DNA from 3 places in the Labrenzia sp. PHM005 genome. Region 2 is predicted to be linked to each of the others. Evidence: riboswitches for the same ligand, from Rfam matches in the RefSeq annotation. Region 2 holds a riboswitch; each other region holds the start of a gene.

Region 1 (9,926 bases), 1.4 Mb from region 2:
CTGAAAACTGCTGAATAGTGGTGCCATTGGCATCGAATGCCTTGATCACGGCATGTGCCATTTTCTGAACAGTGGCCATAACCGCATTGAGATCTTCCGCTGCAATATCGAATATGTTGCGCGAAGGCGCCTTCGGGATCACCAGAATATGGCCGTCGCCACGCGGCATGATATCCATGATCACAAGGGTTTTTTCGTCTTCGTAAACCGTGTGGCTTGGGATTTCGCCGCGCATGATTTTTGCAAAGACATTTTGATCGTCATAGACAGGTGCGGTCATTTGAAGAACTTTCTGAATTTGAAGCGTGAAGCATTTTCTGGGTGAGTTGTGGCAACCCTAATGCCAGTCGATTACCGGCGGCAAGGGGGCATTTGGATCAGACTGCAGCAACCAGCAACCGGTCAGAGCCTGGGGCTCGGATCTTTCCTGGCAGCATCCGATAGAGCAAGCCCAAGGGCTTCCAGTTTGCTGCGGTCGGGTTTGTAAAACATCCAATTGCCGAGCTTTTTGCCCGTTACCAGACCAGCGTCAGCGAGCTTTTTCATGTGAGAGCTGACGGTTGGTTGGGTGAGACCAATCTTGTCGGTGATAAAGCCGACGCAGACGCCATCGTCCACAAGGTCGCCATCGCGCTGTTCCGGGAAATGCGGCCTGGGATCCAGAAGCCAAATCATGATTTGTAGCCGGGCAGGACTGGCCAATGCGGCCAACATGGCAGAGCTTGTTGTTGTATCTATATTGATATTCATCTATATAGAAATTCTTCTATATTGTTAAGGTGCGCCGATCATGCAAAAGACCCCGCTCATTGTCCAGTCTGAAGCCTATCTGGAAGGCGCGAAGCGCGGTGTGCGCTATCTGGAGCAGCTCTCTGACCGTCAGGTTCAACCGGAATTGAGCCGTTTGCAGCAGCTCGACAGATCGTTGCCCGAGGCTGGTCTGCCCCTCCAAAATATCCTCGACACGATGGCCGGAATTGGCGGGGAGGGGACGGTGGCGTCGGCCGCCGGGCGGTACTTCGGTTATGTCATCGGCGGGGCTCTTCCGGCAGCGTCCGCCGCCAGAAGCCTGCTCTCCGCCTGGGATCAGATCGCGGACAGCCTGACGGGCCCGTCCGTCGTTCAGATGGAAGAAACAGCGATTTCCTGGATCGTTGAGTTGTTGGGGCTGCCGGAAGGAACCAATGGCGCCTTCACCAGCGGCGCGACCATGGCCAATATGGCTTTGATTGTCACCGCGCGCGATGTGCTGCTGTCGCGGCAAGGACATGAACGCGGCGCTGGCCTCATCGGCGCTCCGCGTTTGCGCATTGTGGCGGGCCGCGAAATCCATGCGACCGTCCTGAAATCCCTTCGCATGGCAGGTCTAGGCACACAGGACATAGAGTGGGTCGACGTAGACGATCAGGGCCAGATGAAACTGGATGAAGTACCCGAACTCGACGAACGCACGTTGGTACTGGCGCAAGCAGGCAACGTCTGTACCGGCGCGTTTGATCCATTCGAGGGCCTTGCGGAGAAATGCCGGGCTGCCAATGCGTGGCTCCATGTGGATGGGGCTTTCGGTCTTTGGGCAAAGGTGTCCGAAGAGGCCGGTTTCAAACTGAAGAAATTGGACGGCGCGGACAGCTGGGTGGTCGATTCCCACAAGACATTGAACACACCCTACGACTCCGGTCTTGCGCTGTGCAGGCACCCGGAAGATATGCAGGCGTCGATGGCTATCGGCGCGTCTTACCTTCCGGCCGCAGATCCGAACCCGGCCGACCGTGCTCCGGAATTCAGCCGCTCGGCACGCGGAGCGGAAACCTGGGCAGCCCTGCTGTCGCTTGGCCGGGCAGGGGTTGTCGAGATGGTCGACCGGTTTCATGGTCATGCAAAACGCATTGCCGGCGATCTATCGGCCCTCGGGTTTACCGTACCGCACGATGTGCATTTCAATCAGGTGTTTGTCACGTTGCCCAAAAACGAAGACGCCTGTGCCCGGATCACCGAGCATGTTCAAAACAGCGGCGAAGCCTGGTTCGGGCCAGCCACCTGGCAAGGAAAAACGGGTTTCCGGATCAGCGTCTCCAACTGGGCGACCAATGACGAGGACATCGACCGGCTGATCGCGGCCATTGCCAAGGCCAAGGCAGAGATCGTCGGATGAACGAAAGATGGAGCGCCCTTAAAGGCGCTCCAAGAAATCTACTCGCCGATCTTTTCCAGATCGAACGGAGTCGTCTGATACATCTCGTTGATCCAGTTGCCAAACAGAAGGTGGGCATGAGCCCGCCAGCGGTTCACCGGATCGAGCGTTGCGTCGTCACCCGGGAAATAGTTCTGCGGCCGGATCGGGGTCTCCGACACCTGGCTGTCCCGTTCAAACTCGTCCGCTAGCGACGTGGTGTCATATTCAATGTGGTTGAACATGTGCAGGCTGCGGTGGTCCGGGTCATCCAGCAGACACATGCCGGTCTCATCATCCTCGGCCAGCACTGCAAGATTGCTTTCCGCCGGAATGTCGGCTTTCCGGGTTTCGGTCCAGCGGGAGACCGGCAGGCAGAAGTCGTCCGAAAACCCGCGCAAATAAGGCGAGGCGGGCACCAGGGTCCGCTGGCGGTAAACCCCGGTCGCCTTGGTATCGCGGGCGTACTTCGGCATCTTATAAAAGTGATAGGCGGCTGCTTGAGCTGCCCAGCAAATCGTCATGGTCCGATGCACATGGGTCTGGGTCCAATCCAGAACGTCACACATTTCCTGCCAATAGCCGACTTCCTCAAAGGGCAGTTTTTCAACCGGGGCGCCGGTGATGATGAAGCCGTCAAATTTTTGGGTCTTCACCTCTTCCCAGGGCTGATAAAAGGCAGACAAATGCTCTTGCGACGTGTTGCGCGCCACGTGGTTGGTCATGCGCACCAAAGTAAGATCGATCTGCAGGGGCGTGGAGCCGAGAAGACGGGCAAACTGAGTCTCGGTTTTGATCTTGTTCGGCATCAGGTTGAGCAGACCGATGTTAATCGGCCGGATATCCTGCCGGATCGCATCCGCTTCGCGGATGATCATCACGCCTTCAGATTCCAGAATTGGGCGGCCAGGAAGATTGTTTGGTATTTTTATCGGCATTTGCACGTCCCGTAACCAGAGACAGATGCCTTCTTGAGATCCGATTTGTTGCCGCTAAGATCGCTCTCGGGCCGCATCTTCTCTTCGAAGAACCACCTTGCCCGGATCGGCAGGTTGGCGTGGGGCATCTGTCCCAACTCTTGATGATGGCAATCTAGGTAATCGAAGAAAACCGATCCGGCAAGCCCTGATCGGGCAAATGTCATTGTTGTGACTGGAGTAAAATTTGGGGGCCCCCAAGGAAAACCCCGACAACACAGTTACGGTTCCTTCCTGAACGGCGCCTGTTCCGCCAATGCCTGGTTTTCCCGTTCCACCGCCAGCCGCTCATGTTCCAGATAATCTGCAACGGCCTGATGGAGCCCCTCATGAGCTATCCAGTGGGCGGAATAGGTGGTCTGCGGCAAATATCCGCGAGCCAGCTTGTGCGCGCCTTGTGCGCCTGCTTCAACGCGTTTGAGGCCCTTCGCGATGGCAAAATCGATGGCCTGGTAATAACAAAGCTCAAAGTGCAGAAAGGGGTGGTGTTCATTGCAGCCCCAGTGGCGGCCGAAAAGTGTTTCAGAGCCAATGAAGTTCAAGGCGCCAGCAATGTAACGGCCGTGCCGTTTGGCCAGCACCAGCAAGATGCGTTCAGCCAGCCGCTCGTTGATCAGTGAAAAGAACTCCCGGTTGAGATAGGGACTGCCCCACTTTCGCGACCCGGTGTCCATGTAAAAGCGGTAAAACGCGTCCCAGTGCGCTTCTGTAAGGCCGCTGCCGGTTACCCACTCAATTTCAAGGCCGTCGACGCTTTGCGCTTCGCGGCGTTCCTTCTTGATCGCCTTGCGTTTGCGCGAAGCCAGATCACTCAAAAACTGATCAAAGTCCTCGTAACCATGGTTATCCCAATGAAATTGCTGGTCGGTGCGTTGCAAATAACCGAGTTCTCCGAGTGTGCCCCATTCCGGTTTTGTCAGGAACGTTGCGTGGACCGACGAGGCGCCGGTGCGCTGGCACACTTGAACCAGGCCCGCCGCGAGCGCCTGGATACCGGCCTCTCGGTTGATGTCCGGACTGGTCAGGAACCGCCGGCCAGTCGCTGGAGTAAACGGCACAGAGATCTGCAGCTTGGGATAATAGTCGCCACCCGCCCGGTAAAACGCATCCGCCCAGCCGTGGTCAAAGACATATTCCCCCTGCGAATGACTTTTAAGATAGGCCGGAACCGCGCCAAAAACGGCCCCAGACGCATCTTCCAGGATTATGTGCCGGGGCACCCAGCCGGTCTGGCGGGTGGCGCAACCAGCGGCTTCCAACGCCTGCAAAAAAGCGTGGGATAGAAACGGATTGAAGGCGGTGTTGCTGGATTGATTATCCGTTTCTGGAGAGAGCGCTGCAGTCAGATCAATGGAATTCGTGCAGTTTGGCGTGGGCGTTAATCCGCCCGTGCTCGTAAGCTGCCATCCAGGGTTGGCGACCTGGTCCCATTTGTCTGCCGGAACATCAGCCAGCGACGATAGGATGCGCAGTGACAAAGTCTGTCCATCATCACCGGAACCTGAGCTATGAGGTTTTTCCTTATCCGGTGAAGGTGATGACGTCATGTTTCAGTGCCGGCTCGCCGCAATTACAATCCCTTCTTTCCATTTAGAGCATCTGTGGTGCACCGCAAGAGCCGCGTGTTGGCGTTGCCCTATAGGTTTAGGTCTTTTCCGGATCAAACCCTTCAAAAACAATCTGATCCGCGAACCGTTCGGCGACTTCCCATTGTCCGGGCGTGCGGACCGTCCAGGTCATGATCGGTGTTTTGAGCAGGGTCTTCATCACACTCGGGCCAAGGCTCGGCAAATCATTGACACTGTAGGAGATGAAATGCGGGCTGGTGCGCGGGAAGTGCAAGAGGTGACGCATGATAAACCGGTCCATGCGGCTGTGCCGCGTGTAATCCGGTCCGGGCCGGGCCGCATCGGCGACAATGCCGCGCAAGACTTGGCTGTTGTGAGCTTTTGCGATGGCCAGCATGTCCGGATCGAACGTCTTGATACAGGCCGGTCCTTTGTATGCCGCTGTTTGATCAACAACACGGCGGACAAAATCGGCCTGGGCATCTCGGCGCAGAAGGGATTTTATTTCGACAACCAGCGGAACACGGCCATCGACGAGATCATAAAGGTCTTGCAACAGCCACAAATGGTCTGAACCGGTGAGCATTTGGAGCTTAACAAGATCTGCGGATGTCCGCCCAGCGACCGGCCCGCCGGCATCTGCCAAGCGGTCGAGATCGTTGTCGTGAAACACCAGGGCTTCGCCGTCACTGGTCTGCTGCACATCAACTTCAATGCCAAACCCTTTGTCGATGGCTTTTTGAATCGCCGTCGGAGTGTTTTCAATGATGCCGTTGCTGGCGTCATGATATCCCCGGTGCGCGACCGGGCGGGCAAAGATGGCTTCTAAATCGGGAGACATCACATTCCGTTCAATAAAGCGGTCCGCTCGGGTCAGGACCCGAGCGGACCGCTGGTAGATCTATTCGGCGACTTCAAAAATGGCTTCGATTTCAACACCTGCCCCAAAGGGTAGCGAGGCTGCGCTGACTGCGGAGCGAGCATGGCGGCCACTGTCGCCCATCGCCTCGACCAGGAAGTCGGACGCGCCGTTGACGACCTTCGGCTGATCGGTGAAATCGCCGGTGGAATTCACAAAACCGACGATTTTGACCAGGCGCACAACCTTGTCGAGGTCACCCGTTGCAGCTTTTGCCTGGGCCAGCAGATTGATGGCGCAAAGTTTTGCGGCCAGCTGACCTGCATCAATATCCAGATCTGCCCCCAGTTTGCCGGAAACGGCAATTGCGCCTGCTTCCATCGGCAGCTGACCGGAAATGAACAGCTGATTGCCGGTTTTCACGAAAGGCACATAATTGGCCGCTGGTGCTGCGGCATCCGGCAAGGTGATTCCCAACTCGGACAAACGGGCTTCAATTTTGCTGGTCATGACGATCCTCAATCAGGGAAGTGAATGGCTGTCTCTTGGCGTAAATTAATGGGGCTGACAAGCGCAATTCCGGCGCCTGTTGGTGGAAAACTCCTTTGCCCAATTCAGAAGATACGGATCGGCTGGTTCTGCGGAGATCAATTTGCGGTTTATTGGCATCAAGCGGCAATCCCGGCTGGCGGATCTGCCGGATCCCGAATACAAGAGTAGAAACTTGGAATATCTCGCCGAACGGCGGTCATGAGGTTTGATGATGCAGCGTCTTTTTCGAAACAGGGCTTTTCTTGGCGGTCTTCTGGTTATTGGCGCTCCCATCTCCACTGTCTTTTCTTTTGGCACGGTGAACCAAGCCGCGGCGCAGATTGCCGGTGTACCATTGGCCCAGCATCGCGCCGTCTATGATATGAAGCTTGCTGATTCACTGCAGCAATCCGGCATTGCCGGCCTCAGCGGCCGGATGGTCTATGAGTTTTCCGGCGATGCCTGCGACGGTTACAGCGTCAACTTCCGGTTTGTAACCCAATTCCAAGATGTCAACGGTGGCTTACAAGTGACCGACTTGCAGACCACCTCGTTTGAAGATGCCGGTGCAGAAAACTATCAATTCCTGTCCAAGACTTATGTGGACCAAAAACTGGTTGAATCCAGCCGGGGGGCAGCACGTCTTGAATCGGGGTTGAAAGCTATTGATCTAAAAGAACCAACGGAAAAGACGCTTGAAATCGGAAAGGACGTTCAGTTTCCGACCGAACATCTTATGAGCATTCTCAATGCTGCCCGGACCGGCGGCCATTTTACGGCCAGTGACATTTATGACGGTGCCGAGACCGGCGATAAGGTATTTGCAACAACGGCAGTCATTGGCGCGAAGGCGGTCGGAGAAGTGCCGGAAATCGACGGCAAACGCGAGGAGACATTAGATGCTATCGCATCCTGGCCGGTCACGGTTGCCTACTTCGACCCCTCCCAAGACGAGGGCAATGGCGAGCAGACACCGGTCTATCAATTGTCCTTCCGCCTGTTTGAAAACGGGATCAGCGACAAGCTGGTTCTCGATTATGGCGATTTCAAACTCGCCGGCACTATGACGGCGCTGGAGCTGCACGATCACACCAGTCAATCGAATTGCGGTAACTGAAGTTTAGAGCACCGGGCGAAAACGTGGAAGCGTTTGACCCGTCTCATTGGTTTGCTGGCAAGGCGGGGCGCCCGCAGTGGTGCTGGCACCATAAGGGCGGGCCAACGTAGGCCAGCGGACTCATGAGACGAGGCCCTTTGGGTGACTTTGGCCGGCCCACCGGCTGCGTTGCATATCTTGCCCGATGCCCCGCATCGCGCTGCGTGCTGCGCCTTACCGGATAGACCGGCCAAAGCCATCAAACGGTTCCACGTTTACGCCCGGCGCTCTAGTTATCTTCAGCAGCTTTCCGCGCTTGTTTTGCAGCGTGGGTAAGGCCAAGTTCGACAGCGGATTTTCCGAATTTGCCGCGCAACTTGTCGATGGCAAGTTCTGCTTTTTTCCGCCGCCCAGCGGTGGCATCGAGCAGGTCCTCCGGATCGGCCTGGGAAGCGTCAGACAAGTCGCTGACGCCGATTCCGATCAGCCGGAAGCGCCTGCCGTCGGTTTCGGCATCCAGAAGTGCAATTCCAGCGTCGAAAATCTTGTCGGCCAGCTGAGTTGGGTCGGTGAGGTGGCGCGCGCGGGTGATTGTCTTGAATTCCGCTGTCTTCAATTTCAGCGTGATGCCCCGGCCAGCGAGGTCCGCTTTTTTGAGCCGGAACGACACTTTTTCTGACAGATCCCGCAGAATTGGTTTCAAAACCTCAAAGTCGGATATGTCTGTTCGAAAGGTGGTTTCGGTCGAGACGCTCTTGGCTCCGCGCGACGGGGTGACATCCCGGCTGTCGTCACCGTGCGACAGCTTTGCCAGCCTCAGGCCGATAGAACCATATTTCCGAGCGAGCGTATTGGCTTCCATCACTTGCAGTTGCCCGATGGTGCGGATGCCGTCCCGTTCCAGTTTCTTTTGAAACACCTTGCCGACGCCCCAGATTTTGCCGACTGGCATCGGAGCCAGACGGTCTTTGGCTTCTGCCGCGCCGATGACCGAAAATCCACGTGGCTTTTCCAAGTCCGACGCCAGCTTGGCGAGGAATTTGTTCGGCGCCAAGCCAACGCTTGCGGAAATGCCGATGTCATTTTCAATATCACGGACAAATTTCGCCAAAGTTTCGGCAACAGTTGCGTGATGCAGGCGTTCTGTACCGGTCAGATCAAGAAAGGCCTCATCAATGGAGATCGGTTCAACGAGCGGTGTCAGAGCCTGCATGCGTTGACGGATTTCCTTGCCCACCTTGGAGTATTTTTCCATGTTCGGCTTGATCACGACCGCGTCCGGGCATGCCTCCATCGCCTTGAACATAGGCATAGCAGAGCGCACACCGGAAATGCGGGCGATGTAACAGCAGGTCGAGACAACACCGCGCTGGCCACCGCCGACAATGACGGGCTTGTCCTGCAGATCCGGATTGTCCCGCTTTTCGACGGATGCGTAAAACGCGTCACAGTCGATGTGAGCGATCGATAGCTGATCGAGTTCAGGATGGTTCAACAGGCGCGGGCTGCCACAACGCGGACACCGGGCGGCCTGACCGGGCAGCCGGGTCCCACAATCCCGGCACAGCGCTTTCAGCTCTTTTGTCATTGGCTCACGCGGTCATACAAAGGCGAAGATCCGGCCGTTGCAGCAAAGCTATAAGATAGCCTCGATAAAGCGGCATGTCTCGCGCCAGTCACCTGTTAGAAGATCAATATGGGCCTCTGGCTCTACAGATCTAAGAAACCGTTGATCAGCGATGAATTGAATTTGGACGGCGGAGGGCAGGGACGCTTGAACCGAGCGGTGATTGGTTGGGCTGTCGTCAATGAAAACCACGGGATGAGACCGGCCGCCAGAAAGCGCTGCAACAGCTCCGCCTTTGGGGCCGGAATTGGTCAGCACCGGATAAGGGATGCCCAGGCCGCCGAGCAAAGTTTCCCGGGCTGGCTTGTTATGAGTACCGGGTAGGTTGGTCAGAAGGACGATGTCCCATTGCTCCGACAAAGCCGACAGCATCGTATCAGCTTCCGGAACCATGGTTTGATGAGGGCTGACTTCGTCGAAGAACTTGATGAGATGGGTTTTGACTTGGTCGCCAGGTAAGGGGGCGTCGCTGTCATGACGGGCGATGTTTCCCGTCAACCGGTAAGTGTGGTTGAGGAACCGCATCCCGTTTTCCTGAAGATACTCTTCCAGGTGGGCGATCATATGGAGGATGACTTCATCGACGTCGCAGATGATCAAGGGGCGGCTGGACGGTGGCAGCGCGCGAATTTGCGCAAGCACTTCCGGAAGCACAGGTATTGGTTCAGGCATCGTAGTCTTGACCTCCAGCAAGCGCGAAGCGGGCGGCGGCCATCATGGTCGGGCGCAATCCTGCGTTTTCACAAAAGGCGAGCAGCAGAGCCTCATCCATCATATAAAACTCAAGAACACCGGCCAAAAAGCCGGGTTCACTGGCCGCATCCCGAATCTGATCGGGGCCGATCCCGGAAAATGCCAAGAACCTGCCGACCTGTTCCGGGTCCTGGCTCAACTGTACCAGGGCTTGCGTCGCAATTCCCTGAGCCTCTTCAACAGACAATGACTTTCCTTGTATATTTTTCATTGTGTTTTTTTGCCTTTCTGAAACGATTCCGGGTTAGAAAAGATGTAATGCGAACCGGGGATGGGTTCCACAACGGATAAGACGTGAATACGTCATAAAAAAATTGGGACCGGCGAAAGTCGGCGAAGGGCCTG
Region 2 (9,926 bases):
CCGGATCGAGAGCCGGAGTTTCAGCCGCCGTTGCCATATCAGTTTCCGTTTGCCTGTCTGCGGTCTTCGGCCTGGGCATCCAAGATACCGCGTACGGTTTCAATCAGATCGGCTTCCTTGGCCGTGATCTGCGCCGGACGGCTTTCGCGCCAGGTGACGTTGTCGACGTCGGTTGCTTCACTGGCAAGCCGCGCACCTTCAATCAGGTCCTTGATCTGGACTTCACCGGCTTCGCGTTCGTCCGACCCTTGGATGATCGCAATCGGACACCCGCGCCGATCTGCATATTTCAGCTGGTTGCCGAACTTCTTCCAGTTGCCTTGGTACATTTCGGCCCGGATGCCTGTCTGGCGCAGGTCCTGAACCATTTTCTGATAGCGGCCGAGGGCCTCAGTGTCGCCGTCCATGACGGTGACCAGAACCGGTGCCACGACATCAGATGTTTGCAGCTTGCCGAGGTTTTTCAAGGCGGTCATCAGGCGGGAGACGCCAATGGAGAAACCGGTTGCCGGAACATCACGGCCGGTGAAGCGCTTGACCAAACCGTCATAACGACCGCCGCCGCCAACAGAACCGAATTGGACTACTTCGCCCTTTTCATTGGTGACGTCAAACAGCAGTTCAGCTTCGTAGACGGGACCGGTATAATACTCGAGGCCGCGAACAACGGATGGGTCCACCGAAATGCGGTCGGACTGATATCCAGCAGAGGTCACGAGATCTGAAATCAGTTTCAGCTCGCGGAACCCAGCTTCGAAGTTCTCGTTGATCGCAAACCGCGACAGGGCTGCCGTCTTGAAGGTCAGATTGTTGGTGTAGTCGATCAGATCATCAATGGCCGAGGCTTCCAGGATCTCGACGATGGCATCTATGGCTGCCTCTGACAGTTTGGCGCCATCGGTGTAGTCGCCGCTCTCATCTTTGCGGCCGTCTCCGAGAAGCAGGCGCACACCTTCGGTGCCGAACTTGTCGAACTTGTCCATCGCCCGAAGGACAGTAAGGCGGCGCCCGGCATCGTCATCACCACCAAGACCAACAGCTTCCAGAACACCATCCAGAACCTTACGGTTGTTGACGCGGATGACATATTGGCCGCGCGGAATGCCGAGCGCTTCCATCGTATCGGCCATCATCATGCACATTTCAGCATCCGCCTGAACGCCCGGTGCACCGACGGTGTCGGCGTCAAACTGCATGAATTGGCGGAAGCGGCCGGGGCCCGGTTTTTCGTTTCTAAACACCCAGCCGTTCCGGTAGGTGCGGTACGGCAGCTGGATCTCGTTGATGTTTTCCGAGACATGACGGGCCAGCGGCGCGGTCAGGTCATAGCGCAAGCTCATCCACTGTTCATCGTCATCCTGCACGGAAAAGACACCGGCATTGGGCCGGTCCGTGTCTGGCAGGAATTTGCCGAGGCAATCGGTGTATTCGAATGCCGGGGTTTCAACCGGGTCGAAACCGTAGCTTTCATAAACAGACCGGATTTTTTGCAGCATTTCATCGGTTGCGCGGATGTCGCTGGCAGACCGGTCGACAAAGCCGCGCGGAAGGCGGGCCTTCAGTTTGTTTGGTTTTTTGGCCATGAGATCTTTGTGTCCTGGCGGGTGTCGCAGGCGGCGGTCTATTGAAGCCCTGCCGCACAGAAAAACTCTGATGATGTTGCCGGTTGTCCTAGACGAAAGCGGTTCTAAGGGCAAGCTTGGGAGGGGCTTGGTGTGTCTCATGAAACACATTCGTTTTAACTGTGATGAAAAAAGCTCGGCTGATGCCTTGTTTAGGGCGCAGTCCCAGCTAAAAGGACAGCAACTACAGACGTACCGGGCCAGTGCTTCAGCTTTGGCAGAACCGGCAGACGTCTTTTCTTGTAAATTATCTTCGCCGGGCTATGGTCCGGGCGAATTGGCAAGCGGCAAACCCGGCTTTGAATTGGGCGGCCGGGCAGAGAAGTGAAGAACCATGGATGGTGTCGTGGATTTGGGTGGGGACATGGCCGGAGCAGCGGCCGCAGTACAGCCGCTGGAAAGCAGTCTGCTGCCTGCCGAGTTGAGCGTCATCCTGCCCAGTTTTAACGAAGCGGATAACATTCCGATCCTGGTCGGGCTTCTTGATAAGGCGCTGGCCGGGATCGCCTGGGAAGCCATCGTTGTCGACGACAATTCCCCGGACGGCACCACGGAAGTCGCCCGCAAAATCGCACACGGCGATCCGCGCGTCCGGGTGATCCGGCGGATTGGACGCCGCGGTCTGTCCGGGGCCTGTATTGAAGGCATGCTGGCCTCTTCTGCACCCTTTGTTGCCGTGATGGATGCCGATTTGCAGCACGACGAAACGCTGCTTCCAAAAATGCTCGCCGCCATCAAGGCGGATGACACAGACCTGGTCGTCGCCAGCCGGAAGGTTGAAGGCGGCACCGTGGGCGAGGGACTATCGAAAATCCGCGCCTGGGGGTCAAACATTGCCAATGGCCTGGCGCAGAAACTTTTGAACGTCACGCTGACAGATCCGATGAGCGGCTTTTTCATGGTCCGGCGTGAAAAGGCCGAAGAACTGGCGCCAAGGCTGTCGCCGCAGGGTTTCAAGATTCTGCTGGATCTGGTGTCTTCTGCCAATGGCACGCTGAAGATCAAAGAACTGCCGTTCACCTTCCGCGAGCGCCAGCACGGCGAAAGCAAACTCGATACGCTGGTGACCCTGGATTATTTCGGCCTGCTGCTGGCGAAGTATTTCGGCGACATCGTCTCTGTCCGCTTCCTGATGTTCGGCTTGGTTGGCGCCAGCGGCCTTTTGGTGCATCTGGTGGCACTGCGTGTGTTCCTGCTCAGCGACATGAGTTTTAACCTGTCGCAGACGGCTGCCTCTTTTGTGGCGATGACGTCGAACTTCTTCCTCAACAACCAGCTGACTTACCGCGACCGGCGCTTGCGCGGCTTTGGAGCCCTGATCGGCCTTCTGACCTTCTATGCGGTCTGTTCCGTTGGCGTTCTGGCGAATGTCGGTGTGGCCAACCTGATCTATGCGGATCCTTCCTTCTGGCTGTTTGCCGGTGCTGCAGGCGCGGTCATGGGTGCGGTCTGGAACTATGCAGCCAGCTCTGCGCTCACTTGGCGGAAGAACTGAGGCCCTTTGTGACCACGGATCCTCAGACGGACGATTTGCCGTTTTACCTACGACCAACAGGCTTGGTCCTGATCGTTGCTGCGTTCACGGCTCTGAAAATCTTTGCCGCCAGCAATGCGCATTTCGTCGAGGACGAGGCCTATTACCGGATCTGGGGTCTTTTCCCTGCGATGAGCTATTACGATCATCCCCCGATGATCGGCTGGTGGATTGCCGCAGGGCAGGCCCTCTTTGGCGATACGGTTTTTGCCGTTCGTGCGGTGGTGATTTTTTCAGGACTGATTGGATCGTTGGCGCTTTGGCGGACGGCCTTCATCCTGTTCGATGCCCGCACGGCTGGATGGGCTGTTCTGTTTCTAAACACCAGTCTTTTGGTTGGGATCGGCGGCATTCTGGCGACACCGGATGCACCATCGGTCCTCTTTTGGGGTTTGAGTTTCTGGGCGCTTGCGGAATTGGTGACGTCCAAAAACGCCAACTGGTGGCTGGTGATCGGTTTGATGGCCGGCTGTGGCCTGTTGTCCAAATACTCGGTTCTGTTTCTCGGGGCCGGTATTGTCTTGTGGCTGCTCTGGGTGCCGGAGGCGCGCCGTTGGCTTTTGTCCTGGCAATTGTGGGCTGGTGGCCTGATTGCGGTGCTGCTGTTTGCGCCGGTGCTTTACTGGAACCATCTGCACGACTGGGTCAGCTTCTACAAGCAATTCGGCCGGGCGGGCAGTAAGGACTTTACCGCCAAATACATCTTTGAATTTCTCGGCGCTCTTGTCGGCCTGCTCAATCCGCTGATAGCGGTGTTGGCTGCTATGGGAGCGGCAGATCTGTTCAAGCGGTTCCTGGCCAAAGATGCCGTTGGTTCGCTGATCATTCTGACCGTGCTGCCGTTCCTGATTTATCTGATTTATCACTCGCTGCATTCCCGGGTTCAGGCCAATTGGCCAGCCCCCCTCTTCCCAGTCTTTGCGCTTATGGCGGCCGTGTTTGTGGCTGATCTGCAAGGGCGTTCAAAGAACTGGATCAAAATAGCCAAGGTAGGCGCGGTGCTAGGCGCGGTGGTCGCCCTTGTTGTCCAGGTGCACGCCGTCGCACCGGTTACCGGGCAGCTGGCCCGCAAAGACCCGACTTTCCAATTGCGTGGGTGGCCCGCAATCGGTTCGGACTTGCGCAAGATCGCGGCGGAGACAAATGCAGACTTCGTTTTGACCTCCGGCTATGGCCTCAATGGTCAGATCGATTTTCTTTTAAAAGAGGATCTTCCGGTGCATCAGTTCACCCAACGGATCCGTTACATTATGGCACCATCGCCACAAGACGCGGTATTCAATGGCACGGGCCTCTACATCACAGAAGCGCGCCGGGACCAGTCGGACAAGTTAAACGCCGCTTTTTCCTCTGTTCAAAAAGTGGCTGTTCTCCGGCGTCTGGTCAAAGGCGTCTTGCTTGAAGAGTTGCTGGTTTATGAGCTTTCAGGCCGCCAGGGCGCAGTTCTGGAGCTGGTTGCAACAAAATAATATCGCCCGGCTTTCGGGTGTAATCTCTAAATAGGCTTGCAAAACCCTACGAAATCCCGCAGGGAAGAACGAATTGTTTTTCCCGCGCATTTCGCATCGTTGCATGAAAAGAATTACACTTGGAGCACTTGATTACGGCCTGGCTTTCGGGGTCGACCGCGCCCTGCGGGATCTTGCCGAGCAAGGACGGATCAGTGCGCTTGGCGCGATGGTGGCGACCGACCTTTGGCCGCGCGAGTTCCGGCCACTCATGGATACGGTCCAAAACTCCAGTGCTCGCACGCTGTTCGGGATCACGCTTGCCTTTTCCGGTGACCGGGTCGCACCGGTAAGCAGCCGCATGCATCAGACCTATGGCGACCGGATGTTCTCCCGTTCAAAGTTGAACCGGCGGGCGTTGCTGCGGATGCTGCCGGATGAGCTGCTTCTGGAAGAAGCACAAGCGCAATTGGCCCGATATTCGGTTCTAATGAAGCGCCAGCCGGATTTTGTGGCCGTCAGAGAAGGCATGCTGGAACGCAGCGCAATCGCGCGCCTTGTTTTCAAGGCGATCAGTCAAGCCGGGTTCGACCGGCCGCCCTATATCATCTCACCGGTCGGCTCGGGGCTGAAAACCTTGCGCCTGCAACGTATGGCAAAGCGGTATAACCTGAAGCTCTTGCCCAAAGCGGCCCCGCTGCCTCCTGTGAGCGACCGGGAGGAATTGCAGACTTTGCTGCACAATCATTTCGACGGCATGACCGATATGAGTTTTGTCGCCGCCATTCCGGGACGTGCCGATGACCGCCTGCGGCGTGATGAACCAAAGGCAAAGATTGCTGTCCGCGAGTGCCAATATGATGTTCTGGCCAGCGACCGGTTCTTCCATACGCTTGAAAAGAAAGATGTCTTTTTGAACTGACTTTGGCTTTAGAAACGAAAAAACGGCTCTGGGGGGGACAGAGCCGTTTTTCGTGGAGGTCTGAAAGGGGGGAGGGGCGGCCCCGCTTCCATGTTTATGAATATAGGGGTAGTTTGCGTTTGGGCACGTGATGAAGATCACAGGAATGCGTAAATGCGCGGCGAAGATTGTGTCGCCAGTGGGACTGGCAGGGGGTAAATGTGGCGGAAATCAAGGATTTTCTTAAAAATAGCTTTTCCCTTCAAGGGCTTGCTCCTGATCTTGCGCGTGATCTATCGCGCCTTGCCCGGCCGATGAAATTGGCAGCCGGTGCGATATTGTTTGAAAATGGCGCGCCAGGAAACGGCTGTTACGCTGTTCTGGAGGGCTCTCTCAAGGTTTCAATTCTGTCCATTGACGGCGATGAACAATTGCTGGCCGTTCTGGGACCGGGTGATCTTGTAGGTGAACTGGCGCTTCTCGATGGCCGGCCACGGTCCGCAACGGTCAGTGCACTGAAAGACGCGCAGCTGGCGTTTATCGAAAAGGCTGGGTTTGAGCGGTTCGCCGACGAAAATCCCGCTGTTTACCGCCACATGCTGTCCATCGTCGGCAAGCGGCTCCGCCAGGCTAATGATGTACTTGCGGCAAGGTCGTTCCTTCCTTTGCCGGGCCGGGTGGCGCAGACCCTGCTGCAGCTATCTGAAACCTTTGGCAAACCGCTCGACAATGGCCGCGTTCTGATTCACTACAAACTCAGCCAGGCCGACATTGCCAATATGGCGGGTGCCGCGCGGGAGAATGTCAGCCGTGTGTTGAACGACTGGAAAAGAGCGGGCACGATCAGCCGGATTTCCGGCTACTACTGTCTGGAACAGGTCGAATTCCTGGAACAGGCATCCACGCTCTAAATTCTTTTGGTTCCGGCCAGAATTGTATCAAGGGTCTGTGCGTTCAAGCTGTCGAGAAAAGCTTCGGCAGCGTTCGCCATAGCGCCTTTGAGGGCGCAGCGCGGTAAAAACGGGCAAGAGGTTGGCTCGTCTTTCAAACAGGCGACCACCCCCAAATCTGGTTCGATCAACCGGACGACCTCTCCGATCCGGATTTCTTCGGGGCTTTTGGCAATTCGGATCCCGCCGCCACGGCCGCGAGTCGTTTCCAGGTAACCGGCTTTCGCGAGCTGGGCGACGATCTTCATGACATGTGATTTGGCCAGGCCGAGTTGAAGGGTCAATTTATCGACGGTTTGCGGGGCGTCGGATTGGCAGATTGCCATCAGAATTCTCAAGGCAAAATCGCTGGCTTGGCTCAAGCGCATATGGGTCTCTTTAAAACATTCATTTTAGATGTTGATTTTAGCGTGAAGATCTGTCATTTAAAAGATGCATTTGAAATGAATGTTATTAGGGCGCGATGCAGATGGACAATATGAGCGGTGATTGGGATGGCGATGTCTTTCGCGCAGACGATGCGCCAAGCCGTCAATACACTGAAGTGGATCCCGAGACGATCCACATCCTCGTGCATTCATTTTATGGAACAATCCGGTCTCACGCCCGGCTCGGCAAGATTTTCGAAACTCGGCTCGACGGACGTTGGCCGGAACATCTGGCCAAGATGGAGACCTTTTGGCAGTCGGTGCTTTTGAAGAACGGGACTTACAAGGGCAAACCGGTACCGGCGCATTTGAAGCTGAAAGAAGTTGTTAGCTCAGACTATGCGCAATGGTTGAGTGTTTTCAGGCCGGTGACCCGGTCAGTCTTCATTCCGGAGCTTGCAGACGAGATCATCATCATCGCGGAGCGGATCGCGCAGAGCCTTTGGCTTGCCACTTTCGGCATGGCCGGCAGCGAACCGCCTGCGGACCTTTTTTCCAACAAAGCCTGATAGGAGGGGCTCATGTTACCGGCAATCGTTTTGGCTGCTGAAGCCATGGTTGTTGTCTGGTTCACTGTCTTCATCACGATGATGGTGTCCATGTATCTCGATTCCAGATCTTTGCCCTTGCCGAGACTGGACATTGCCGGGCGCACGCTACTGGGCAGCGCCAAACTGGCGTTTGCGGTGGGTATGCTCGCACTTGCCGGTCTTACGATTTTCGAATTGCCGGTTTCCTGAGCGAAAGGAGTAAAACGATGAACCGTTCGAATTGGATCCATCGGGGACTGCCAGTGTTGCTGATCTGGGTTGCCGCGCCTATGCCGCTCTGGATTATGGCGATCCTGATGCTGATTATCTAAACGGAAACATTGTCTTTCGAAGTGGTTGGTCTAGTCTTTCGGACGGAAATGACGAGGAGTGACCGCATTGAGTGAAGAACAGCCGTACGGCGAACTAACCCTGCGCACCATGGCTATGCCAGCAGATACCAACGCCAATGGCGATATTTTTGGCGGCTGGGTTCTGTCGCAAATGGACTTGGCGGGCGGGATTGCGGCCGGACAACGGGCGTCAAGTCGTGTGGTGACCATCGCGGTCGATAAGATGAAATTCATCCGGCCCGTGCATGTCGGAGATGTCTTGTGCATCTACACCAGCGTTGGCCGGGTCGGCACCAGCTCCATGGAAATCAAGCTGGAGGCTTGGGCGCTCCGGCATCGCTTCGGCGGACGCGAGAAGGTAACGGAAGCCATCTTCACCATGGTTGCCGTCGACGAAAACGGCAAACCACGTCCCGTTCCCAAAGAGGGTTGATTAGACCGCTTGATCATCCCGGCGGTATAAGAGGTCCGCAAACAGCTCCTCGTCAACCGCACATATGCAGCCGTTCGCCCAGAGCCGCAGCAGCGCTTGCAAGCGGTTGACGCGTTCGGGCTGGGAGAGCGGTTGTTTGTGACACGGCAGGCCGCCATAAATCCGAATGGTTTTTAAGCGTGCTAGAACACAGTCTTCTGCCGTTTGTTGCCAGATACGCGACGCTGAACATTCGGCGTCGCCAACAGTGTCAGATTCGATCAATTCAGCCACTTGTCCGGCCAAAGCATCTTGAAACAATTAATCCTCCATCGGTTGCCCGAGGAGGACTGGCGCAAGAAAACAACCGCTTCGTTGCTGAGGAGCCCCTTTTTGAGTGTCTCTCCAGCCGCATCCCTGTTGCGGAAACCACCTTGCCCGGTCTGGCAGGTTGGCGAGGGCGCCAGCCCTTCTCTTGATGATGGCGCGCTTATGCCATGAGTTTTGTCCTTTGGCAACCGGGCGGGAGACGTCCGCCTTCCCTTTAGGCATGTAATCCTATGCGAGCGGGTCTATTGGTCGCGGTCATAATCGATCTTGCCGTCGACGAGATGGATCCGGCGTTGCATCCGTCCTGCGATATCCATGTCGTGGGTGACGGCAACGACGGTGGTTTGCTGTTCTTCGACAATTGATTGCAGAGAGGCAAACACCTGTTCGGTGGCAGCGGAATCCAGACTGCCAGTTGGCTCATCCGCAAGGATCAGATCCGGAGCATTGGCGAGCGCCCTGGCAACAGCCACCCTCTGGCGCTGCCCGCCCGATAACTGCGCGGGCCGCCTGTGCAGGAAATCCGCCAGTCCCAGCGCTTCCAAAAGTCCAGCAGCCCGATCCTTCTGGTTGGATGCGGAGAGGGCGCCAAGCTTCTGCATCGGGATCAGGACATTTTCCAGGGCCGTGAATTCCGGCAGGAGAAAATGAAACTGGAAGACAAAACCGATCTTCTCCAGCCGCAATTGGGCGTGGTCGGATTTTGAAAGATCGTGAGTTTTGCGGCCGCCAATCAGCACTTCGCCGGATGTCGGCCGGTCCAGAAGGCCAAGCAGATAGAGCAGCGACGATTTTCCGGAACCCGACGGCCCGGTGATCGCGACAAACTCGGCAGCGCCAACAGACATCGAAATATCTTCGACCAGCGTCACGGGAACAACTGCCGGCAGGATGCGCGTCAGGTTCCTCGTTTCCAGAAGCGGGGGAGGCGCAGTTTCCAGTATCTTGCCGCCGCTCATCTCAGGTCGCACCCCTGATGATGTCGACCGGATTGAGCGCCGCTGCTTTCCGCGCAGGCACAAATCCAGCTACCCCGGCAGACACCAGCGCCAAGGCGCTGGCGATCAGATAATGCAGATAAGAAAAATGGATCGGCAGACGGGTCATCTCAATGTCGGTGGTGACTTCGAATTTCACCGTTGCCAGGTAACTCGACAGACCAAAGCCGAGCGCCGAACCTGCAAGCGCGCCAAGTATGCCGATCACCAGCCCTTCAAGCACGAAAATCTGCTGAATGTCAGTTTCCGGAAATCCGAGGGATTTCAAGATGGCAATGTCTTTGGCCTTCTCATGAACGATGGTGGAGATGATGTTGTAAATCCCGAATCCGGCTACCAGCAGAATGCCGCCGACCGCGGTGTACATGATGATGTTGCGGATGAAGAACGCCTCCATCAGGCCCTCATTGGCTTCCTCCC
Region 3 (9,926 bases), 440 kb from region 2:
CGCTGATGGCCGCTGCCGGACTGTTGTCTGCCGCGAAGTGACGCGGAAGCGGCGGTTAATATCGCCGATGCAGATCAGCTAAGGGCCGAAAGCTCGATCCATCGCTTCAATGTCGTAATCGAGCAGCCAAGAGCGTAACTCTTTATAAGGCTTTAGAAGCGCAGAGCGCTGCATTGATACGAGATCGAGTCCTCTGTCGTCATAGGCGTGTAAAATGACGGCATTCGCGAAATCTACAATATAGGTTCGTGTGTTCGATGCCGATGGTTCGACCGGGACCTCCCTGGCCAAATCCAGCCAAAGAAGTTCAGCGATTTCCCATCGACTTCTTATAGGATGAAAGTACCAATACTCATCCACCTCATCAGACGTCCCTTCAGATTTTCGCGCATATGTCTTCTTGCGAAAATCTGGAAAGACGGTCTTTAGCCACTTGAACTTCGAATAGACTTCTCCGTCTGTCCCATAGCCGACAACAAGAGCGTACAGATTGTCGGGTTTGTCGAACACCGTTTCAGCTATCTTCACCGATCTTCGATGCGCCTGCAAAAAACGCCTTATCGGCTGATCCATACTCAATGGATCACCTAGTTCGAACCTGAGGCTGTGCTCAAACTGATAGAACAGACCGCCTGGTAGGCACTCTATTCCGAAAACCTCGAGGAAGCGTTCGTACACTTCTTGCTGCGCAGTTTTCTTCGACAACAGGTCACTCTCCCGGTTACGACTTAAATCGCCGCCAGGGCCTTCTCAACGTCTTCCAAAAGATCCTGCGGATCTTCCAATCCGACGGAGAGGCGCAGGATGCCGTCGGTGATGCCGAGCTCAGCGCGAGCCTCTTCCCCGATCGACTGGTGGGTTGTCGTGGCCGGATGAGTAATCAGGCTTTTGGCGTCCCCCAGATTGTTGGAAATCTTGATGAGGTCCAGTGCGTTGACAAACCTGAAGGCCGCCTCCTTGCCGCCTTCGATTTCCAGCGCCAGCATGGTCGAACCGCCGCGCATTTGGCGCTTGGCTACATCCGCCTGCGGGTGGTCGTCCCGGCCCGGATAAATAAGCTGCTTGACCTTCGCTTTTCCGGCTAAGAAATCAGCAATCTGACCGGCGCTGCTTGTCTGCTGAGCCACGCGGAGCGGCAGGGTCTCGAGACCTTTCAAGAGCACCCAGGCGCTGAACGGGCTCATATGCGGGCCAGTGTGTTTGACAAAGGGCATCACCTCCTCGGTGATCCACTCTTCATCGGACAAAACAACACCGCCGAGGCAACGCCCCTGCCCGTCAATGTGTTTGGTCGCGGAATAGACGACAACATCCGCGCCCAGCTCAAGTGGCGACTGGAACATCGGCGTCGCAAACACATTGTCGACAATCAAACGCGCGCCGACCGACTTGGCAATTTCCGCAACGGCTGCAATATCAATAACTTCCAGCGTCGGATTGGTCGGGCTCTCCAAAAATAGCGCCCGGGTGTTCGGCTTGACTGCTGCTTTCCACTGCTCAATGTCGGTGCCGTCAACAAGCGTGCTTTCAACACCAAAGCGCGGCAACAAAGTCTCACAGATGTAGCGGCAAGACCCGAAGAGCGCCTTGGCGGCGACCACATGATCGCCTGCCTTGACCGATGCCATCAGCGCCAGATTGACAGCCGCCATGCCGCTCGCGGTCGCTCTTGCGGCTTCTGCACCTTCCAGCATCTTGATGCGGTCTTCGAACATGGCCACAGTCGGATTGGCGTAGCGCGAATAGACAAATCCTGGGTCTTCACCGTTGAATCGGGCTTCGGCGGCTTCCGCATCGGTATAGACAAACCCTTGGGTCAGATACATGGCCTCGGACGTTTCGCCGAACGGTGAACGGGTGGTGCCGCCATGAACGAGTGCGGTTGCAGGGCGCCAGTTGGTTCCGGCGGTGTTCTTGGTGTCAGTCATGTCGATATTCGCTCCAAACGAAAAAACCCCAGCCTCAAGACCGGGGTTCGCACCTCCGGCCTATTTAGCGACTTATTTAACGTGGCTGCAAGCCGGCCGGCCCAAATCACCACGAGTTGGCTTTCACTTAAGCGAAAACGGCGGATTGGTCAATCTTGAGCCAAGGATTTCCTCGATCTAAGCAGAAAGTCTGTTGGCCTGACCCGCTGCATCCGCTAAGGACGGTAGACGACGAGTGCAGGATGAATTGATGAACGTTACAGCGGACCCAGCCACCACCGGAAGCGCGCTGCTTGAGGCCAGCGGGATTTTGCCCGAGCGCGTCATTCACGCCATGTTCGCGGCACAGGAGATTTCCTCTGAAATGCCACCGGTCACCGGCCAGGTTCAACCGGCCAGCCTGGATCTGCGGCTCGGGTCTGTTGCTTACCGGGTGCGCGCAAGTTTTCTGCCAGGTCCGGACATTAAAGTGGCCGACCGGCTGGAGCAGCTGAAGTTGCACACAATAGACCTGCAAGAGGGTGCGGTTCTTGAGACGGGGTGCGTCTACATCGTTCCCTTGCAGGAAAGCCTGGCGCTGCGAACCGACATTTCGGCAACCGCAAATCCGAAAAGCTCGACCGGCCGTCTGGACGTCTTTACACGGGTCATCACCGACAACGGTCAGGCCTTCGACACCATACCAGCTGGCTATACCGGCCCGCTATATGCCGAAATCTCGCCGCTCACGTTTCCGATCCTGGTGCGCTCCGGTTCGCGGCTCAGCCAGATCCGCTTCCGGCGTGGACAATCCCTGATCCCGGATGCCGATTTGGAGAACATCCATCAGGCAGAAACCCTGATGAGCGGTGGCAATGAGCGGATTGGCGGCGGGGTGCAGCTGTCTATTGATTTGGAAGGCACCGGCCCTGGCAGCCTGGTCGGTTATCGCGCCAAACATCACTCCGGCTTGATTGATGTTGATAAAGTCGGTGCACAGGACCCGCTCGATTTCTGGGAACCGATCTACCGGCGCCAGAACGCCGAACTGATCCTCGACCCGGATGCGTTCTATATTCTTGTCAGCCAGGAAGCGGTCCACGTACCGCCGGACTATGCGGCTGAAATGGTGCCATTCGATCCGCTGGTGGGCGAGTTCCGCGTTCACTACGCCGGTTTCTTCGACCCGGGCTTCGGCCATGCAGGCGCAGGCGGCATCGGTTCCCGGGCCGTTCTGGAAGTTCGCTCCCACGATGTGCCCTTTATCGTTGAACACGGCCAAACCATTGGGCGTCTGGTTTACGAACATATGGCCGAACGTCCGGCAACACTCTACGGCGAAGGCATCGGCTCTAACTACCAGGGCCAGGCACTGAAGCTGTCGAAGCATTTTCGGGCAGTTGAGTGATCAGCCTTCCATTATGCGTAACCGTCCTAATGTCATCCTGGGCAAGCGAAGCGCGACCCGGGATCGGCAGGCCGCAAATTATCGGCCGAATGGGCGCGGATTATAGACGATCCATTCAGCTCTCCGATCCCGCATCTTCGCTTTCGCTGCGTGCGGGATGACGCGCCAATATGCCCTTCAAAACCATCACCCGCGAATTCGAAGGTTTTCTGGAGGACCGGAAATCCCGATTTCTGGCGTTTCTTGTGCCAGTTGGCCAGTTCGAAGCCCGGCTGGAGGAGTTGCGCAAGGAGCATAAGAAGGCCAACCACATCGTCACCGCCCACCGACGCCTCCTGGACGATGGCCGAATTGAAGAAAGCGGCAAAGATGATGGCGAACCGGCCGGGACTTCCGGCATGCCGACTTTGCGTGTTCTTCAAGGGGCTGAGCTGATCAACTGCGCGGTCTTGATTGTCCGCTATTTCGGTGGCACCAAACTTGGCGGCGGCGGACTGGCCCGCGCGTATTCGGGCGCTGCCCAAGACGCTATCAGCAATGCAGAGCTGATCCCGTTCCAAAAATTTGTGACAAAGACAGTTAGCGCCAATTTTGCGTCCAGCTCTGAGTTAGAGCGGCAAATCGTTATTCTAGGACTGAGTGTCGTTGCCCGCGAATATACAGAAACAGGTGTAAATCTGACGGTGGAGGGGCCCGAAGATGATCTGGCACGCATTTAGACACACCCTGGCCAACTAATCATCACCTTCGCCTGCGATAAACACCTGACCCTACAACCAGTGTGATATACTCTTGTCACAACACGAGGCAGGTATCGGCGGTGTGGTGCCAAAAACTCCTCACCGTCACGTGTGTGGGAGTGGCCAAGTGGGACGTTTCGGCTATCTGGTTTTATGGATCCTCATTTCCCTCTTTTCCGTAGGGGCTGCAGTCTCGGGCGAAAAAGTGGCCCTGGTCATCGGCAACTCGCGCTATGAGCACGTCTCCCAACTGCCCAACGCTGCACAGGATGCGACCGACATCGCACAAACGCTCAATCGCTTAGGTTTCCGGGTCCTCTATGGCACCGACCTCAGCCGGTCTGAAATCCTCAGCCTTGCACAACAAACGCGGAAATCCCTTGCGCCAGATGACATCGCCCTTTTCTATTTTGCAGGCCATGCGGTTCAGATTGGCGCTGAGAATTTCATTATTCCGGTAGATGCGCATGGAGAAGATGCGGACACCATCAAACAGACTTCGGTCAAACTTCAGACCATTTTGGCGGAGATGGAAAGCAAGGCAGACCGCAACATTGTCATTCTGGATGCCTGCCGCAACAATCCCTTTGCCATTTCCGCGGCTTCGCGGTCGATCGGCGGTTTTGCCCGCGGCCTTGCCAAAGTGGACGCTGGAGTTGGCTCGTTCATCGCTTTTTCAACTCAGCCCGGCAACATTGCGCTGGATGGCGATGGCCGCAACAGCCCGTTTACAACAGCCCTCTTGAAATACCTGCCCTCCGCGGACGATGACCTTCATGAGGTGATGCGCAAGGTCCGCCGCAGTGTCGTCGAAGCCACAAACAGCAGCCAGATCCCCTGGGAGAATTCATCGCTGATTGAACGGATTTATCTCGGAGTGCAGCCTTCCCGGCCAAGCACAATTGGCGAGCTTCCAGCACCGTCCCCGCAGCCGCAGCGTATACCGCAGCCCCAGCAATTTGATCAAACAGCATTTCCTTATGAAGTCGCCGGTCTGAACCCCAACGGCGATGGATTTCTGGCCCTGCGCAGCGGCACAACGTCGTCTTCACAAAGGCTCCTCAAAATGCCGGAAGGAACACCTTTGCAAGTTCTGGGACAAGCGGGCGTCTGGTTTAATGTGCGGACAGCTTCCGGGGCGGTCGGCTGGGCTCATTCCAAGTGGATCCGCTTTGTCGGCGTCAGAGGTTCATTGCCGCAAGAGAGCTGTGACAGCCTCTGGTATGAGAGGAACGCCATATTTGCGCGCAACGGCTATTGTTTTCGAAGCGCCCGCGGCCGCCAGACATTTTCCAATGCAGGCTGCCGGGTGGGCGTTTCTGCAGGCAACATCCCCTTGAGCGCGGCTGAAAGGCGGGAAGTGGCCCGGCTGGTTGCCCGCGAAAAAGCCCTGCACTGCAGATAGTTCGACACACCATCACGCGTTGTGCGCGAACCAGGCCATGTAGTCTGCTTGAGCTAGGAAACTCCTGGTCCTCCGGGAATGCTCGCTAGCCCAATTGCCTATCTCCCGTGCCCCTGCTCGCGAGTTGGCCAGGCGCCAAAACTTCTATTTGAAATAATATTATCTGCCGGACCAGCAACATATCCGGTCGCCTCTTCGTCAGACATTATCCAAACACACTCTTCAATTGCATTTCCTTACGGAATGCATTAAAAAGTAGAGATGCGGTAATTTATTAATTGAATAATTTCGACAACTAACCGTGAGAACACAAACGCCTATCACGAACATTTAGCTTATCAATACTGACATTTTTTAGACTTAACCCAGCACTGCCGCCGCCTCTTCTCTAACTGAGAAGAATTCGAAATATATAGCATTGCACATACTCTGCGCTCCTAAATGGAACGCCTGAAACGAACTAAAAACACTTCATTACCATAGCCCCGCGTCCCAGGACCGGCAGCACCCGCTCCACGTCTCCGCCAGGAGATCCACGTGGTTGCCTGACATAAGACCAAATTCCGCTGCGCATTCCGCCTCCCATACAGTGAGGCAACCGGCACCCAAAACCGCAGCGTTCAACAAGGGAGGGAATTATGACACATCCTTTGACACTGACCCTGAAGATCAAGCAAGATCCGCAAACTCTCGCGGCACTCGAAGACCTCAAAAATAGTTTTGCTGAGCACGTTCAGCCTTTGATCGAGGCAGCACTCAGAAAATCCAAGTTGGTGCATTTTGCGCGTGTCGCTGTCATTGGCGACAATGAATATATCCAGGTCATCACCGAGTATGACGGTGGCCACCGCGAATACACTGAATTCTTTCGCCGCGAACTGACACCAGTTTTTGCCAAGATCTTTTCGCTCGCCGATGGCGTGCCCGATGTCACCGATCCGGCCGCCTTCTTCGAATTTTCGAAAAACGCCAATGTCCGCACATTAGGCCTCTCCACGGATGGTGCGAAGGACATGAACGGAGACCAATCCGGCTGGCTGTTTTCGGCCTATGACCATGCCGAAGTGAAAGACGTGCTCGGCGCACTCCACGCGGAAGCTGCCGAATAAACTCAAACCGAGGGGGAGGCGAAAATGCGACCGGAGCCGGAAAATGTGCAAAGCCTGTTCATTACCCGCTACCGGCACGAACACAGGGTTATTCTGTTGTTCCGCATCGGCTCCCCTTCTGCGGCTCAATCCTTCTTGAGCCATTGGGCGTCCACCGTGAATGGCGGGCAGGCACCAAAAGGATCTTATGCCGATACCAGCGGCAGCCCGCTCGCTCCGGTCTATCACTTCGCCTTCAACTGGCAAGGCACATCGCTGCTGTTAAAAGCCCGCAACAGCCAGACCATGGGACTTGACCCCGATGCTATCGGCACGGATCTGGAAACTTTCTTCACCCGGGAAGACAATGCGCCCTATGCGCCATCGACCGTTGACGACCTCAGTTTGAATGGGCTCAACACGCCAGAAAACTGGTGGGCAGCAGACACTGATCAATCCGCTTTCCATATTGCCATGCTGTGTTATTTCGCTGACGAGGCGCAAAAAACGGAACAGCTGGCCGCCATTCGCACAGCCGCCGCGGAGAGCGGCCTTACAGAATGGCAGTTTCCATCATTTCAAGACAAGGCGCTTTCCGGCAAAATCCCGCATAAGGGCATTCTGCACTTTGGCTTTCGTGACGGTATTTCGAAGGTCGACATTGACTGGAAGGACATCGGAGAACCCGGCAAGGTCGACTTCCGGGAAGTTCTGCTGGGCTATAGCAACGAAACCTATCCGACCAACCCAGTGAACCCAGGACCATGGAACGACTTTGTCCGTGATGGCACGTATTTGAATTTGGCTTGGCTTTATCAGGATGTTGCATCCTTCAACCGGTTCCTGAAGGACAATCGCGCCGCCGCCGAAACTCAAAGCGGATCAGCCGATCCGGAGGAATGGCTTGCGGCAAAACTGATGGGGCGCTGGCGCAACGGGTCGGCACTCGCAACACATCCCAATGAGAGCCCTGATCAAGCAGATCTATCGAATGATTTTGGATATGCCAATGATGGTGATGGCGAAACGACGCCGCTGCATTCGCATATCCGGGTGTGCAATCCGAGGGATCAGGCTCTAAGCGCGGCCAATCAGAGCCGGTTCGCCGCCGGCCCTCCCCGCCTTGTCCGGCGCGGCTTTTCGTATGGTCCGCCGCTGGAAGGCACAGAAGACGACGGCCAAGACCGGGGCCTGATCGGGGTGTTTGCCTGTGCCCGCATCAACGAACAGTTCTACACCGTGCTCCGTTGGATCCAGCGGACGGAATTCAGCGATCATTTTGACACGATCCGGCGCGGCAACCGGCGCCAAGACATGATGTTCGGGTTGCGGGACAAACCGAGGGCGGAAACCACCAGCTACATCCCCTCAACAAACGGGGTGGCGCCGTTAAAACTGCCGCTCTCCGACTTCATCCGGTACAAGGGCCTGGCAATCTTTTTTGCACCCAGCCTGAAAACGCTGACCTATCTTGCCGGGCAATGACGGGAAGCCACTTCGTTCCGCATTCAAATCTTTCTTGATTGCCCCCACTCACGGTAAGCTGATGTGTAATCCGGACGTTGCTCCGTATGTATCCGCCCTCCGGGAGACGTCACAATGCAGACCCGCCCAGGCGCACTGATCAGTGCCCTGATTTTGATCTTTACCCTTCTTGGCGGTCTTTGGCTCACATTGGACGAAGGTGAGCCGCCGGCAACTCTCCTTTTGGACAGACCTGCGACCAGCGCTCTTGAACGCAAAATCGGGCACTTGATCATGGTCGGTTTCAACGGGACCAAACCTAAGGACCCCGGCGTCAAGGCCGTCTCCGCGCAACTCGCCGATGGCAAAATCGGCGGTGTGATGCTGCTATCCCGCAATATTCAGACTAGCCGACAGCTTAAAGTCCTTACACAGCATTTGGCACGGCAAAATAAGAGTGTGCCAGTTTTTATTGCGGTCGATCAGGAAGGCGGGCGTGTTCAGCGCTTAAGCCGCCTGGGCGGTAACGCCTCCTGGCTTTCCGCTGAAAAACTCTCCCGCAAAACGGATAACTGTTCTAAAGAGGCCGTCCGCGCCTACTACGACCGCCATGCTCAAGTTCTGCCAGACCATCATATCAATGTGAATTTCGGTCCTGTTGTCGATCTCAACCTCAATCCTGATAATCCCGTCATCGGCAAATCAAAAAGAAGCTTCTCCGCAGATCCGGAAACAGTGATCCGCTGCGCAGCTGGCTTCATCACAGCCCATCAAGCGCTTGGTGTCGCAACAGCGCTCAAACATTTTCCGGGTCATGGCACGACAACCGTGGACAGCCATCACGGGCTACCAGTCATCGATAGCACATGGCGGAAGCAAGAACTCACCCCTTACAAGGCGCTCGCTCAAATGGGGCACGCCGATATGATCATGATGGGTCATCTGGTGCACCAAAGGTTTTCTGATGCAGGTACCCTGCCCGCGTCCCTGTCACAGAAGGGTATTCAAGCGGCGCGCACGGCCGCTGGACCAGAAACCGTCCTCATAACCGATGATCTGGAGATGACGGCTGTCTCTAAAGATTTTCCGATTGAAGCAGCCGCGCTCAAGGCGCTGGCGGCCGGCAACGATATTGTCCTGTTTTCCAGCTTCGAGCGCTTTGATCCGGGATTGGGAGATCGGCTGAATGCGGCCATTGCCGCTGCGGTCAAAGACGGCCGACTTAAGGAGGATCAGATCGACCGGTCAGTCACACGTATAAAAGCGCTGAAGCGAAAACTCACGCCCCAGCCGCAACCGGCCGGTTGACATTTGATCCGTTCAAATGACCCAGCTGACCGCGGTTCATTCCAGATAGCCGCACAGACCTGCCGCTTGGCAAGCGTTCCCCATGCTCCACCTTACGGGGTCATGGCCTGCTGCCGCAGCTCTTTCAGCTCAGCCCTGAGCGCTTTGACTTCCTCCAGGATCTGACCCGTTTCATCGTGGATCGCCTGCCGGTTGGCGTCAGCTTCGGCTTCATGTTCTTCCTGCATGGCCGAAACGATAATCCCGATGAAGAGGTTCAGAACCGTAAAGGCGGTGCACAGAATGAATGGCACGAAGAACAGCCAAGACAGTGGGTAAACCTCCATCACCGGCCGGACGATGCCCATCGACCAGCTTTCCAAAGTCATCACCTGGAACAGGGTATAGAGCGACAGACCGATGTCGCCGAACCATTCCGGAAAGGTTGCGCCATAAAGCTTAGTCGCCATCACCGCAAAGACATAAAACACCAGCGCCATCAGCACCATGATCGAGCCCATGCCGGGTAAGGCAGCAACCAGCCCACCGATGACCCGGCGCAGTGATGGCACCACGGAAATAAGGCGTAAAGCGCGCAAGATCCGCAAGGAGCGCAAGACCGATAGC

What was found. A riboswitch is a leader RNA that binds a small molecule or an ion and turns the genes downstream of it on or off. The one in region 2 is predicted to bind S-adenosylmethionine.
Region 1: another riboswitch for S-adenosylmethionine. It lies ahead of metA (homoserine O-succinyltransferase); the one in region 2 lies ahead of FJ695_RS26825 (hypothetical protein).
Region 3: another riboswitch for S-adenosylmethionine. It lies ahead of FJ695_RS24840 (O-succinylhomoserine sulfhydrylase); the one in region 2 lies ahead of FJ695_RS26825 (hypothetical protein).

The regions. Positions count from the first base shown of each region.
Region 1 covers NZ_CP041191.1:4,476,637-4,486,562, reverse strand. The annotation lists gene FJ695_RS20275 (HIT family protein) at 1-280, opposite strand, end outside; gene FJ695_RS20270 (helix-turn-helix transcriptional regulator) at 403-750, opposite strand; gene FJ695_RS20265 (aminotransferase class V-fold PLP-dependent enzyme) at 791-2,152, shown strand; gene metA (homoserine O-succinyltransferase) at 2,191-3,108, opposite strand; SAM-I-IV-variant riboswitch at 3,143-3,260, opposite strand; gene FJ695_RS20255 (GNAT family N-acetyltransferase) at 3,369-4,694, opposite strand; gene FJ695_RS20250 (glycerophosphodiester phosphodiesterase family protein) at 4,792-5,556, opposite strand; gene FJ695_RS20245 (RidA family protein) at 5,617-6,084, opposite strand; gene FJ695_RS20240 (cell envelope integrity EipB family protein) at 6,335-7,222, shown strand; gene FJ695_RS20235 (DNA polymerase IV) at 7,491-8,789, opposite strand; gene FJ695_RS20230 (hypothetical protein) at 8,838-9,500, opposite strand; gene FJ695_RS20225 (DUF3572 domain-containing protein) at 9,493-9,792, opposite strand.
Region 2 covers NZ_CP041191.1:5,924,077-5,934,002, reverse strand. The annotation lists gene FJ695_RS26875 (ATP phosphoribosyltransferase regulatory subunit) at 1-37, opposite strand, end outside; gene hisS (histidine--tRNA ligase) at 39-1,583, opposite strand; gene FJ695_RS26865 (glycosyltransferase family 2 protein) at 1,987-3,117, shown strand; gene FJ695_RS26860 (glycosyltransferase family 39 protein) at 3,126-4,625, shown strand; gene FJ695_RS26855 (ChbG/HpnK family deacetylase) at 4,729-5,526, shown strand; gene FJ695_RS26850 (Crp/Fnr family transcriptional regulator) at 5,727-6,416, shown strand; gene FJ695_RS26845 (Rrf2 family transcriptional regulator) at 6,413-6,823, opposite strand; gene FJ695_RS26840 (group III truncated hemoglobin) at 6,925-7,392, shown strand; gene FJ695_RS26835 (hypothetical protein) at 7,405-7,623, shown strand; gene FJ695_RS26830 (acyl-CoA thioesterase) at 7,855-8,199, shown strand; gene FJ695_RS26825 (hypothetical protein) at 8,200-8,499, opposite strand; SAM-I-IV-variant riboswitch at 8,540-8,665, opposite strand; gene FJ695_RS26820 (ABC transporter ATP-binding protein) at 8,751-9,467, opposite strand; gene FJ695_RS26815 (ABC transporter permease) at 9,469-9,926, opposite strand, start outside.
Region 3 covers NZ_CP041191.1:5,489,025-5,498,950, forward strand. The annotation lists gene FJ695_RS24830 (LysE family translocator) at 1-41, shown strand, start outside; gene FJ695_RS24835 (DUF3885 domain-containing protein) at 79-705, opposite strand; gene FJ695_RS24840 (O-succinylhomoserine sulfhydrylase) at 729-1,928, opposite strand; SAM riboswitch at 1,972-2,051, opposite strand; gene FJ695_RS24845 (2'-deoxycytidine 5'-triphosphate deaminase) at 2,179-3,315, shown strand; gene FJ695_RS24850 (YigZ family protein) at 3,486-4,034, shown strand; gene FJ695_RS24855 (caspase family protein) at 4,183-5,460, shown strand; gene FJ695_RS24860 (hypothetical protein) at 6,099-6,569, shown strand; gene FJ695_RS24865 (hypothetical protein) at 6,594-8,033, shown strand; gene FJ695_RS24870 (glycoside hydrolase family 3 N-terminal domain-containing protein) at 8,148-9,320, shown strand; gene FJ695_RS24875 (ion transporter) at 9,413-9,926, opposite strand, start outside.